One region of the Ralstonia sp. RRA genome, then DNA from elsewhere that is predicted to be linked to it. Evidence: predicted binding sites of a transcription regulator. Region 1 holds the regulator's gene; the other holds the start of a gene.
What was found. Region 1 encodes FliA, which starts transcription of late flagellar genes. Its sites were predicted from a motif close to CTAAAGTTTNNNNNNNNNNNGCCGNTA; they were not measured.

Region 1 (5,985 bases):
TGCGAGTGTGCTTCGAACATCGCCACACCCTGGTAGGTCACGCCGGAGTCGAATCGCTGGCGGTACAGGATGACGCATCGCAGCATGCCGTTGTCGGCCACCACGGGCGTGAGATCGTAGGTGCTGCGCCCAAACGGGCTGCCACCGTGGCAGGTGGCGCCAATATCGGGGTGGTAGTGCCGGATCAGCAGCGTCGCGCACTGCCCGTTGGCTTGCACTTCCAGGCGGCCGATCAGTCGCAGGGTGCCGTCCTGCCAGACCATGTCCAGCGTGCCGCTCACGCTGCCTACGGGCCCGCACCCGCCAACCACGGTGGGTGTCGTGAACAAGCCGCGGCAGCCGAGCATGGTTTGCTGGCGCAAGGTCAAGTCGGCCTGATCGATCACGGCGTAGTGGTAGTCCCCCGCGCCGCCGCCAACCGCTAAGGTTTGCGCGCCCATGCGCACGGTGCCGCGCGTCCAGCGCCCGTGCATGTAACCGCGGTGGTGATGGAGATCGGCCAGCTCGGCGGTGTCGCCAATCAGCTGGTAATCGTTGATGCCGACGATGGCACCCGAAGGCAGTTGCGCCAGCCGAGCAGCGCTACCGCTGACCTGCCGCGCCCCGTTGCCCAGCATGAAGCGGGGCGGCGCACTACGATAGGCAGGCAGTGATTCTGTGGAAAACGTGGCAACCCGGGCGTCGGGCAGCAGAACAATCTGTCCGCTCGCCGCTGGTTCCTGACAACCTGTCAAATTGTTGGCGGTCCCCTTTTTTTATGCGCATCGTGCGCATCCGTAACGTCGGTTTGCCCAGCCAAGTGATGAGATGAATCCATTGTGGTCCTTGAGGAAGGTTTAACTGCCGCGACCCCGTAGCGGAATGTGCTGCGCAGCGCGCCTCAGCGAGGCGGATTCAGCCTAGGCAGTGGCTTACCCAAAGTTCAAGAAACAACACAACTTGATATTCCTTGATATTCAAGCGGGTTCCCTCAACTGCGGGACTCGTCCATCCCCAGCGATGCCATGAAGAACCCTCACTACGATCCGGCCAAGCCTCACCACACGCCGGACGGCTTCCGCAACCGCTACCCCCATCCGCGCCCCGGCGGCGATTTCTGGAAATGGCAACGTGAGCGCCGCAAGGCCGGGCTCCCCAAGCCGCCCACGCTGGACCTCTCCTGCATTGCCCCCAACCTGAGCGGGGTACACCAGCCGCCCGACGTGCCGCAACTCACCTGGATCGGCCACGAGACACTGCTGCTGCAGATTGATGGGCTCAACGTGCTGACAGACCCGGTGTTCTCCAAGCGCGCCTCGCCGCTGCCGTTTGCCGGCCCGCGCCGCCACCAGCCGCCGGGCCTGTCGCTCACGCAGTTGCCGCATATCGACCTGGTGCTGATCTCGCACAACCACTACGACCATCTGGACAAAGCCAGCGTGCGTGCGCTGATGCGCCAGCCGGGCGGAGCACCCATGTTTTTCGTGCCGCTGGGCATCGACCACTGGTTTGCGCGCAACGTGCGCGGCACGCGCCTATCAGGTGACAACCCCAACGTGCGCGCCTTCGACTGGGACGACGAAGCGCAATTCGGCCCCTTCACCGCGCACTTCTGCGCCGTGCAGCATTGGTCCGCTCGCGGCCTGTACGACCGCAACCAGACGCTATGGGGCAGTTGGGCATTGCTGCATCCGCGCCTGCGCTTCTGGTTCTCGGGCGACCTAGGGTATTCGCAGGACACGCGCGACATTGGCACGCGCTTCAGCCACTTTGATGTGGCCGCCATTGCCGTGGGCGCCTACGAGCCGCGCTGGTTCATGAAGGCCCAGCACATCGACCCGACCGAGGCGGTGCAGGTCATGCAGGACATCGGCGCGCGCCAGGCGGTGGGCATCCACTGGGGCACGTTCGCGCTGACGGACGAACCGCTGGACCAGCCCATCGCCGATCTGGCCCACGCATTGAAGGTTGCCGACGTGCCCGCAGAACGCTTCGCCCTCTTCAAGCATGGCGAGACGCGCGTATGGGACGCAGCGGCCCAACGCCTTGTCACCGCGTTGCCCAAAGAAAAAGCGCGGCCGCGAGATGACTCGCTGGCCGCGCAGTAAAAATCTGGCAGGTAACGCTAGAGACTAAGCCGGCATCAGGTCGGCGTCGGCAGCCATGCACGGTCACGCAGACGGGCACGGATGCGTGCGATGGCCTGGCTGTGGATCTGGCACACGCGCGATTCCGACACGCCCATCACGGCGCCGATCTCACGCAGGTTCAAGTCCTGCTCGTAGTAGAGGCTCATCATCAGCTTCTCACGCTCGGGCAGGCCTTCGATGGCGGCCACCACCGACTCGCGCAGGTCGTGGTCCAGCAACTGGTCCAGCGGCGTGGAATCGTTCTCGGCGGCGCGGTTCTCGATGAAGGCGTCGGCGTCTTCGCGGTCGAAATCTTCGTAGTACAGCAGCTGGCTGCCTTGCAGGTCGACCAGTTGCTTCTGGTAGTCGGCCAGCGACATGTTCAGCGCGGCAGCAATCTCCGTTTCGGTGGGCGCGCGGCCCTTCTGCTGCTGCAGCTTCTGGATCGCCTGCTCGATCGTGCGGGCATTGCGGCGCAGGCCGCGCGGCAGCCAGTCGGAGCCGCGCAGCTCGTCCAGGATCGCGCCGCGAATACGCTGGGCAGCGTAGAACTCAAACTGCACGCCCTGCGTTTCTTCATAGCGCGACAGCGCATCGAGCAAGCCCATCATGCCGGCCTGGATCAGATCGTCGAGTTCGACGCTGGCCGGCAGCTTCACCATCATCTGGTTGGCAATGCGGCGCACCAGCGGTGCATACGTCGCCATCTCGTCGGACTTGGTCTTGCGACCGGTTGCGGTGTACATATCCATGCCTGCCTTTGGCGCTTCGTTCATGGTGCGCCTCAATAAACCATCTCGGCCGCGCGCGCGGTCGCGCGGGGCGTCAGGATCGACGTTGTTTGTGCCGACTCATGTGCCGCTGTCTGAGTCGATTCCTGCGCCGATACCATCACCCGCGACGGCTCATTGTCGTCAGCGGCTTGGGCCTCGGCGCTGGCCCAGCTCAGCATCTCTTCGGCAAGCTGGCGGAAGGCCATGGCCGAAGGCGATGCGGGAAACGCGCTCGCCACGGGCTTGCCGAGCGAGAGCGCCAGTTCTACGTGCCGGTCTTCCGGCAGATAACCGGCAAAGTCGATACGGGTGTTCAAGTACTGCCCCACCGTGTTGGCCAGGTTGCCGAACACGCGCACGGCGGAGTCGACCGAATGCGCACCACAGACCACCGTGCGGATACCCGCGCCACCTTGCAGCCCCGCGGTCTTCTTGAGCAGCGTGTACGCGCTCTTGATCCCTTCCGGGCCATCGGAGAAGACCAGCAGCACGTCGTCGCAGGCTTCGGCCACCGTGCCCAGCGCACGGGAGCCGAAATGCGCCGCCACCAGGGTGACGTCGGCGCTGTCGTCGTGCTGCTCAAGCATGCCGGCCACCGCCAGCATGGTTTGCGCGCTCACCACGGCAGCGTCGCGACCCATGGCCGACAACGCAATGCGCAGGTTGTCGACAAAGTCGTCAATCTGCTCCTCTGCACCGATCACCAGCACGCGGCGGCTTGCCACCTGGCCGAGCATGCGGCGCAGCCCGGCGGCCTGGTCCTTGGCGAATGGGGTCGTCATGGTCGCCCCTCTCTTTTATGCGAAATCGAAAGCGGCCAGGCCCGGTTCGCGGCTGCGTGCGGCGCCTTGCGCCACCAGCAGCGATTCATCTGAATCCAGCGCGAACGACGATTGCTCGGCACTTGCACGGAAACTGCGGTGGATCAGCAGCTTCTTGTTCGGTACTGCAATGTCCTCCGGCACACGCTGGCCGTACGACACGTAGTGCAGCGGCAGGCGGCGGCGGATCATCACGTCCATGGCGTGGCCCACCGAGGCGGCCTCGTCGATCTTGGTCAGGATGCAGCCGGCCAGGTTGGCATCGCGGTAGGCGCTCACCACTTCGTCAAGCGTCTTGCCGTTGCTTGCAGCGTTCAGCAGCAGCAGGCGCTTGATCGACGGGCCCACGGCATGCAGCATCGCCATCTGTTCGGACACGGCGCGATCACGCTGGCTCATGCCAATGGTGTCGATCAGCACAACGTGCTTTTCACGCAGATCGTTGAGCGCCAGGCTCAGGTCTTGCGCGTCTTTCACGGCATGCACCGAGACGCCCAGGATCTTGCCGTAGATGCGCAGTTGTTCGTGGCCGCCGATCCGGTAGCTGTCGGTCGAGAGCAGTGCCACGCGCGATGCGCCATGGCGCAGCACGAAGCGCGCAGCCAGCTTGGCGGTGGTGGTGGTCTTGCCCACGCCGGTCGGACCCATCAGCGCAAACACGCCGCCCTGGTCGAGCAGGCTGTTTTCGTCCGACACGGTGGTCAGGTTCTTTTCAATGGCGCGCTGCACGAAGTCCAGCGCACCTTCATACGTGTCGTGCTGCGGCATGTTCTCCAGCACGTAGCGCGTGAGCTGCGCCGAGAAACCGGCGTTCAGCATGGTCTGGAACAGGCGCGTGCGCACCGGATCGCCCAGCTTCACGCCCAGCGAGGCCAGGCTCGACATGGCGTCGGTCAACGTGCTCTTGAGCACGTCGATCTCGCTGACCATGCGGCGGGTCATGGCATCGGTTTCCGCCTTGATGTCGGCCTTGATGGCCGAGTGCTGCAGGCTCACGTCTTCGCGCGGGGCGTCAGGTTTGGCCATCGAATCCTCCATGCGGACGAAGATGTCGGCCGGCTTGGCAGTCTCAACTTGCGGTTGCGGGCGAGCCATCTGCTGCTCGGCGGCGCGCGTAGCGCGTGCCTGGGCTTCCACGCGCTCGGCAAACGAGCGCAGCGTGGTCGGCTGGTCTTCTTGCGTGCGCAGCGGCTCGCGGCGGGCGGCCGGGCGCTGGATCTGTTCGACCGGCTCGTCTTCCGGCACCACGGTGCGGCGGGCGATGAACTGGGCCGTGCTGGCCAGCGTCTGGGCGGCATCTTCGTTGGCGCGATCCAGCGACAGGCCTGCCAGCATGCGGGTGGAGGCCACCAGCGGGTCCACACCCAGCAGCGTTTCCGATGCGCCGAGCTCCACGTCGTCATCCACGCGGGCTTGCAGCTTGCGGCCAGCGGCCGGCTCAGCCAGCGCGTCTTCTTGCACAGGGGCTTGCACGGCAGCGCGGCGCGCGGCGGTAAAGCGGTTGCGCAGACGGGCCAGTGCATTCGGTGTGGCCGACGTGTCGGCCTGGGCCACGGCTTGCACTTGCGGCTCGGCAGGCGCCTGGGCGGCAACCTCAGCCACCGGTGCGGGCTCCGGAATCGGGGCCGGCATGCTCGGGCGGCGTTGTGCGGCCTTCGGTGCGGTCGAGTGCGTATCGACCAGCGCATCCAGGTGCGTATCGGAGGCGGCGATGACCTCGATGCCGCCCGGCACGGCGCGGTTCGAGAGGATCAGCGCGTCGTCGCCCAACTGGTCGCGCACTTTACGCAACACGTCGCGCGACGTCAGTCCGGTGAATCGATGCATTTTCATGCGCGGCCTCCAAGCATGGCGACAACCTTAATCGTTCGGTGATCTGGAATTTCAGCGTGTGACAGCACGCGCAGGCTGGGTGCGGCACGCTTGAACAAGCGGGCCAGCATGGGACGCAGCGCGGGCGGTACGAGCAGGACGCCCGTCTGGCCCATCTGTTCGTATTGGCGCGACGAATCCGCAGCCGCTTGCATGAGCGAGTCAGCCAGTTGCGGTTCGATCGGACCGGCGTTTCCGCCATGCGCGCCAACGATGCTTTGCAGCAAGATGTTCTCCAGATTCGGGTCGAGCGTGACGACCTGCATTTCGTTCTTGGTCGGAAACAGGTGCTGGGCGATTGCCCGACCCAGCGCGATCCGCACGGCGGCGGTGAGTTCGGCGGGGTCTTGCGTCTTGCCTCCGTGCTCCGCCAGCGTCTCGACGATGGTGCGGATGTCGCGGATGTGCAGG
Region 2 (5,985 bases), 790 kb from region 1:
GATGCGGCGGTCAAACATCCTGAGCACGCCAGCACGCAATGGCTGCCGTTGGCGGAGCAGGCATTCTGCCGTTGCCTGGAGATTGGCGATCAGGCGGGGATGGACGGCAGCGTTGTTGGGCGAGGCAGCTTCCTGGCTGCCCAGCAACTCGCTACCGTGTATCAGATGCAGGCCAACGTGCTTGCCCGCAAATCCGAGCAATACCTGGCGCTGTCGAGGCAGATGCAAGGCGCGCCTGCGCCTCGCGAGGTTTGAGTGATCCTGTAGATCAGTAGCGTGCCATGCTGCCGTAGGCGTTGCTGGCAGTGTTGGCACGGCGTGCCGTGTCGATGCGCTTCTGCAGGCGATCCAGACGCGGATACACCATCGCGCGTACGCGGGCGTCGTCTTCAAGAATGCGCACGAGCAACGTACGTTTGCGCTCGATGTCGTCGCGTGACAGCGTAGGGTGCGGCTCAGAACGGCGCAGCGCATCCACATAGGCGGCGCTTTCGCTCTCCAGCGTACTGACGATCTCCCAGTTGCCCACTTCAGCAGCATTGACCATCTCGGCAGTCAGGCGCGCGATGGCTTCGTAGCAGACGAACAGACTTTCGCTGTCCTTGATCGGGATGTGGCGGTGCATGTTGGCTCCAGTTGGGCCGAATTCAATCAAAAAATCGCTTTACTGCGCGGCCAGCCGCGTCAGCTCACAACACTCAGACGGTTGCTGGGCGCCGCAGCACCCGGCTGACCGATGGCAAGCCAGGCTTCCTGCAACGACGCCAGCAGACCGTCAACTTCGGCAAGCATCGTCAGGTCGTTGGTGCCGTTGGCCACCACCAAACGGCGCATCATGTAATCGTACAGACCATTGAGCTGCGCGGCGATCTCGCCCCCACGCTTGTGGTCGAGACTGGCCTGCAGGCCCTGGCCAATGATCGAGATAGCCTTGTCAAAGGCACGCAGCTTGGTGGGCAGGTCGCCGCGCTCGATGGAGGCGGCGGCCAGCTTGACAGCGGCGCGTGCACCATCGAACAGCATGGCGATCAGCCGGTGCGGGTTAGCGTCAACCACAGACGTCTCGATACCGACTTGCGCATAGGCACCGATGGCGCGGCGTGCTGCGTACATGAAAAAGGTCCTCGCTGTGATCTTGTTATGGGTGGTGCTCAGGGTCGTGTTTCAACCCTGACTTAGTTGCTCTTGGTCTGGTTGGCGATGGCCGCGAGCTGCGTGGTCAGGTAGGTACTGGTATTCGTCATGCTGGCCACCGCTGCAGACAACGCATTGAACTGCGTGTAGTACAGGGCCTGCTTGTTGCTCAACTGCAGTTGCATGTTGGTGATCTGGCTGGCGATCGAGGTGAGCGAACTGTTGATCGCGTCCGTCTCGTTCTGCACCATGCCGTTGCTCGACAGCAGGTTGGTCATGACTGTGTTGAGCTGTGCGGCGTAGCCACGCTGCACTGTCACCGTGCCGCGGTTGCCCAGCGCACCGCCGGTCACCTGCACGGTCAGGCCATCGACGGCCGTGCCGGTGGCGCCATACAGGTTCTGACCCGAACTTGTAGCCGCCACGCCGTTGATGGTGCCCTGCACATCTTGGCCGTTCGTTGCAGTGGGGCTACCGAACAGAGACGAAGCGCCATTGCCCGACACCGACACCGCCGAGATCGAACCAAACTGGTTGTCGGTAACCGACAGCACGCCGCTGGCGTTGGCCGAAACCGACGCGGTGACCTTGGCGGACTGCAGGCTCGACGACGCGTTGATCTGGCTCTGGATCTGCGCAGCCAGGCCAGCAGCGCTGTAGCTGCCAGCCGGCACCGTCACGTTGACGGCGATGCCGCTGATATTGAAGGCCAGCGTGTCGTTCGTGCCGGCCGTGATGGTCGTGTTGGCTGCCGCCGAGCCCGTGAGCGAGCCCTGCGTGGCCAGTTGCGTCACGTTGACGGCGTAGCTGCCTGACTGCGTGGTATCCGAGAAGGTCGGCACGTTGACCAGCGCATCCGTAGCCGTACCAGTGCCGGCAAACAAGCCAGCCACCTGGCTGGGCGATGCGGCAATAGCCGCCGACAGCGTGGTGTTGTTGATCGACAGCGTGCCGTCGGAATTCATCGTCACGCCCACGCTGCCCAACGACTGGTAATTGCCACTACCGACCGCCTGGCCCAGCACGTCCGTAATCTGGTTGATGAGCGTTTTGGTGCTCACATCGCCAGCCAGCGGGCCATTGTTGGCCGCGTTGCTGGTGTCGATGTTGGTGAGCGAATTCAGTTGCGTGCGCAGCGCGTTGTAGCCGTTCACGAAGTTCGTGACGGCTGTGGTCGTGGCGGTCGGGTCATTCGCCACCGTCACGGTGGTGCTGCCGGTCTTGGCCAGCGTGAACGACGTGCCAGTCACCACGTTGGACAACGTGTTGGTCGGGCTCTGCACAGCAATGCCATTGATCGTGGCCTGGGCGTTCTGGCCCGTGGTCACCTCGGTCATGTTCTGCGTGCCGGCCGGATCTTGCGAGAGCAGCGAAGACAGCGTCGAATCGCCCGACACGGAGATCTTCATCTCCGAGTTGGAGCCGCCCGCCGTGGAGGTCAGCACCAGGCGGTACGGGTTGCCGCTGCCATCATTGACGATGCTGGCCGACACACCCAGGTTGGCCGAGTTGATCGCATCACGAATGCCGGCCAACGTATTGTTGGACGAATTGATCGTGATCGAACCGCCCGGCAGGCTGCCGTTCTGTGTGAACGTGGAGCCCGTGTACTTGCCGCTGGAGAAGCTGCCGCCCGACACCGTGCCGAACGAGAAGGAGATCGTGGTGGACGTGCCGCTACCGATGGACGTCGTGGTGGACGTCTGCCCTTGCGCTGCCAGCACCTGCGATTGCGCAAGCTGCGTCACATTGACGGCGTAGGAGCTGGCCGCGGCCGAGCCGGTGACCGACGCGCTCAACACCGATGTGTCGTAGCCGCTCGCCTTCATGGAGCTGTAGTTCGACAGGCTGCTCAGGTTCGACAGCGCAGTCTGGAAGGTCGACAGCGAACTCTTGAGCGTACCCACGGCCGAGAGCTGCGTCTGGTACGAGCTCTGCTGGGTCTGCAACTGTGTCAGTGGCCGGCTTTCCACGCTCATCAGGCTGGAGACCAGCGTGTTGACGTCGATGCTCGTCCCAATACCGGGGATCGAGATCGGCGGTACGTAGTTGCTGGTGGTGGAAGAGGTCGTTGTGGTCGCCATGATCGAATCTGGTGAGCGGCTGCTTGGCGGGAAGTCTTTCTTCTCAACGGCAGTGCCTGCCACTTCTTTAGGGCATGGCGCCCATACGCCACCCCTGATGAAGGGGGGTATCCGACCAAAGAAAAAGGCCGGCGCCCCGAAGAGCGCCGGCCTTTGTCCCAGCCGTCTGTCGCCAGACAGGCCGGGCCAGTATCAGCCTGCTATTAGCCCTTCAGCAGGTTCAGGATGCTGTTCGGTGCCGAGTTGGCTTGCGCCAGCATGGCCGTACCCGCTTGCTGCAGGATGTTCTGACGCGTCATGTTCGACGTTTCCGACGCATAGTCCGTATCGATCAAGGACGACTTGGCAGCCGACAGCGCAGTGTTGTTCGACGTCAGCGTGTTGATGGTCGAGGTCAGACCACTTTGCTGAGCACCCAGGCTGGCGCGAGCTGCCTTCAGGTTGGTCAGGTCGGTGGCGATGGCGGCTTGGGCTGCCGTGGCGTTGGCGGCGCTGGTCACGCTCGTACCAGCCAGCGTGCCGAAGGTCGACAGGTTGGCGTTGGAGACCGTGGTCACATCGGTCGCCGCATTCTGGCCGTACTGGAACGCCGTGGACGTGACCGAACCGTCGAACAGCTTGTTGCCGTTGTAGTTCGCGTTGGTCTCGATGTTCTTGTTGGCGGTGGCCAGCTTCTGGTATTCCTTGTCCAGGTTGGCCTGGTCGGTGGTCGACAGACCGCCGTTGTTGGCTTCCACAGCCAGCTGGTTCATACGCTGCAGGTTGCTTTCAACTTGGCTCAGGTACGAGTCGGCCGTTTGCAGATACGACATCGCCTGGTTGGAGTTCTGGATACCTTGCGTTTGCGAGTTCAGCGTGGTGGTCAGGCTGGAGGCCACAGCGTAAGCGGCGGCATCGTCCTGGGCGCTGTTCACGCGCAGGCCGGTCGACAGACGTTGCAGCGACGTGTGCAGAGCGTTCTGCGATTCCGACAGAGCTTGCTGCGTTTGCAGGGACGAGATGTTGGTATTAAGGCTGAGGGACATGACGGCTCCTAAGTTTCCCGATGGCGTTGTTGCCCGTTTGGTTGCTCGTTCCGGCTAGGCCGGGCAACGTGACCTGCAACTTGAAGGGGATCAGGTCTGCGTTGTACTCAGGTTATCGGTGGCCGCGGCAGAAAGTTTAGGGGCAACTTGACAAATTTGTGCGCGAGCGGCGGTTTGGCTCCGGCGGCACCTCCTACTTCCGCCCCCCACCAAAAGAGGCGCCGGGCCGCCTTCTTGGCAGATACGCGCTCGGCTATACTCGATCGACCAGTTCAGAGGCGCCCGCATCCCTGTATAGAGAGCGCCATCGCACAGATGGGGAGTTGCAAGCCCGCCGGACCAGCCCAAAACCTGCCGGCGGTTAGAAGAGCTCAAGTCGAGCCCGTTTGACCGCAACGCCCACCATGCTTAACGTTCTGATTGTCGAACCGCACGATATTGCCCGTGCCGGCTTGCGCCAAATCCTCAAGGATTCACGCCTGGCCCGGCAGATCGAGGCTGTACCCGACCTGCACAACACCAACCAAGACCTGCTTGCCGAACGCGAGTGGGACGTCATGCTGTTCTCGGTGGAATCTGCCACCGGTGACGAATTCCTGACCATCAAGGCCGTCCGCCAGCAGCATGCGCGCCTGGCCGTGCTGGCACTGGGTCGCCACCCCGAGGCGCTGCTGGCCGTGCGCGCACTCAAGGCCGGCGCATCCGGTTATCTGCCGATGGACGCCAGCCAGCCGCAGTTGCTCGCGGCCGTCAACGCCATCTCCAAGGGCAAGAAGTACCTGCCCTCCGACCTGGTGGAAGTGCTGGCCGACAACCTGAACGTCGACTGGGACAAGCCCCGCCACGACGTCCTGTCCGACCGGGAATTCCAGACTCTGCGCATGCTCGGCTCCGGCCGCACGCTAAGCGAGATTGCCGAGGCACTGCAGATCAGCGCCAAGACGGTCAGCGTGTATCGGGGGCGGGTACTCTCGAAGATGAAGCTGCGCAACAACGCCGAGGTGACCATGTACGTGGTCAGCAACGGCTTGCAGCTATAGGTTGCCCTGCAAAGCTACTGCGCGATCCGATCTTGGCTCTGCGATGCTCGCCGTACGCGTGTACGGCTGCGCTTCTCGAACCAACCGCGGACCGCTCGCTACGCTTTTCAGGGCATCCTAAAAAAGATCGAAAATCACAGGAGACGTGGCTCGCGCAACCCACAGCGGCGCACGTTCTCGCGCACCAACTCCTGCACGGCGGAAGGCTCCAGCGGCCGCGTGAGCAGGTAGCCTTGATACTCGTCGCAGCCGACTTCGCGCAGGAAATCGAGTTGCCCGGCGGTCTCCACGCCCTCCGCCACGGTCTTCATGCCCATCGCCTGCGCCATCATGATGATGGCCCGCGTGATGGCGGCACGCTCGGCCACGTGCGGTAAATCCTGCACGAATGAGCGGTCGATCTTGAGCGTGTCGATCGGGAAACGGTGCAGATACGACAGCGATGAATATCCGGTGCCGAAATCGTCCAGCGCCAGCGACACCCCCATCGCGCGCAGCTCGGTCAGCAGCGCATGCAGCGACGGATCATCGCGGATCAGGATGCCCTCGGTCATCTCCAGCTCGACTGCGTCACCGGGCAAGCCGCTGGTGGACAACGCCCCGCGCACCATGGTACTGAGCTGCCCCGAGCTGAAAGCCTGCCCTGACAAGTTGATCGACATGCGCAGTTGCGGCAGCCCGATGCGGCGCCAGCGTGCAAGT

Region 2: the regulator FliA is predicted to act here: its motif matches at 4,357-4,383, upstream of V6657_RS18670 (flagellin).

The regions. Positions count from the first base shown of each region.
Region 1 is NZ_CP146092.1:930,861-936,845, reverse strand. It holds gene V6657_RS22325 (hypothetical protein) at 1-617, opposite strand, end outside; gene V6657_RS22320 (MBL fold metallo-hydrolase) at 1,005-2,087, shown strand; gene V6657_RS22315 (RNA polymerase sigma factor FliA) at 2,123-2,884, opposite strand; gene V6657_RS22310 (flagellar synthesis regulator FleN) at 2,893-3,663, opposite strand; gene flhF (flagellar biosynthesis protein FlhF) at 3,679-5,535, opposite strand; gene flhA (flagellar biosynthesis protein FlhA) at 5,532-5,985, opposite strand, start outside.
Region 2 is NZ_CP146092.1:140,799-146,783, forward strand. It holds gene V6657_RS18650 (glycosyltransferase family 2 protein) at 1-255, shown strand, start outside; gene V6657_RS18655 (flagellar protein FliT) at 269-625, opposite strand; gene fliS (flagellar export chaperone FliS) at 685-1,113, opposite strand; gene fliD (flagellar filament capping protein FliD) at 1,176-3,218, opposite strand; gene V6657_RS18670 (flagellin) at 3,422-4,243, opposite strand; gene V6657_RS18675 (response regulator transcription factor) at 4,648-5,283, shown strand; gene V6657_RS18680 (EAL domain-containing protein) at 5,418-5,985, opposite strand, start outside.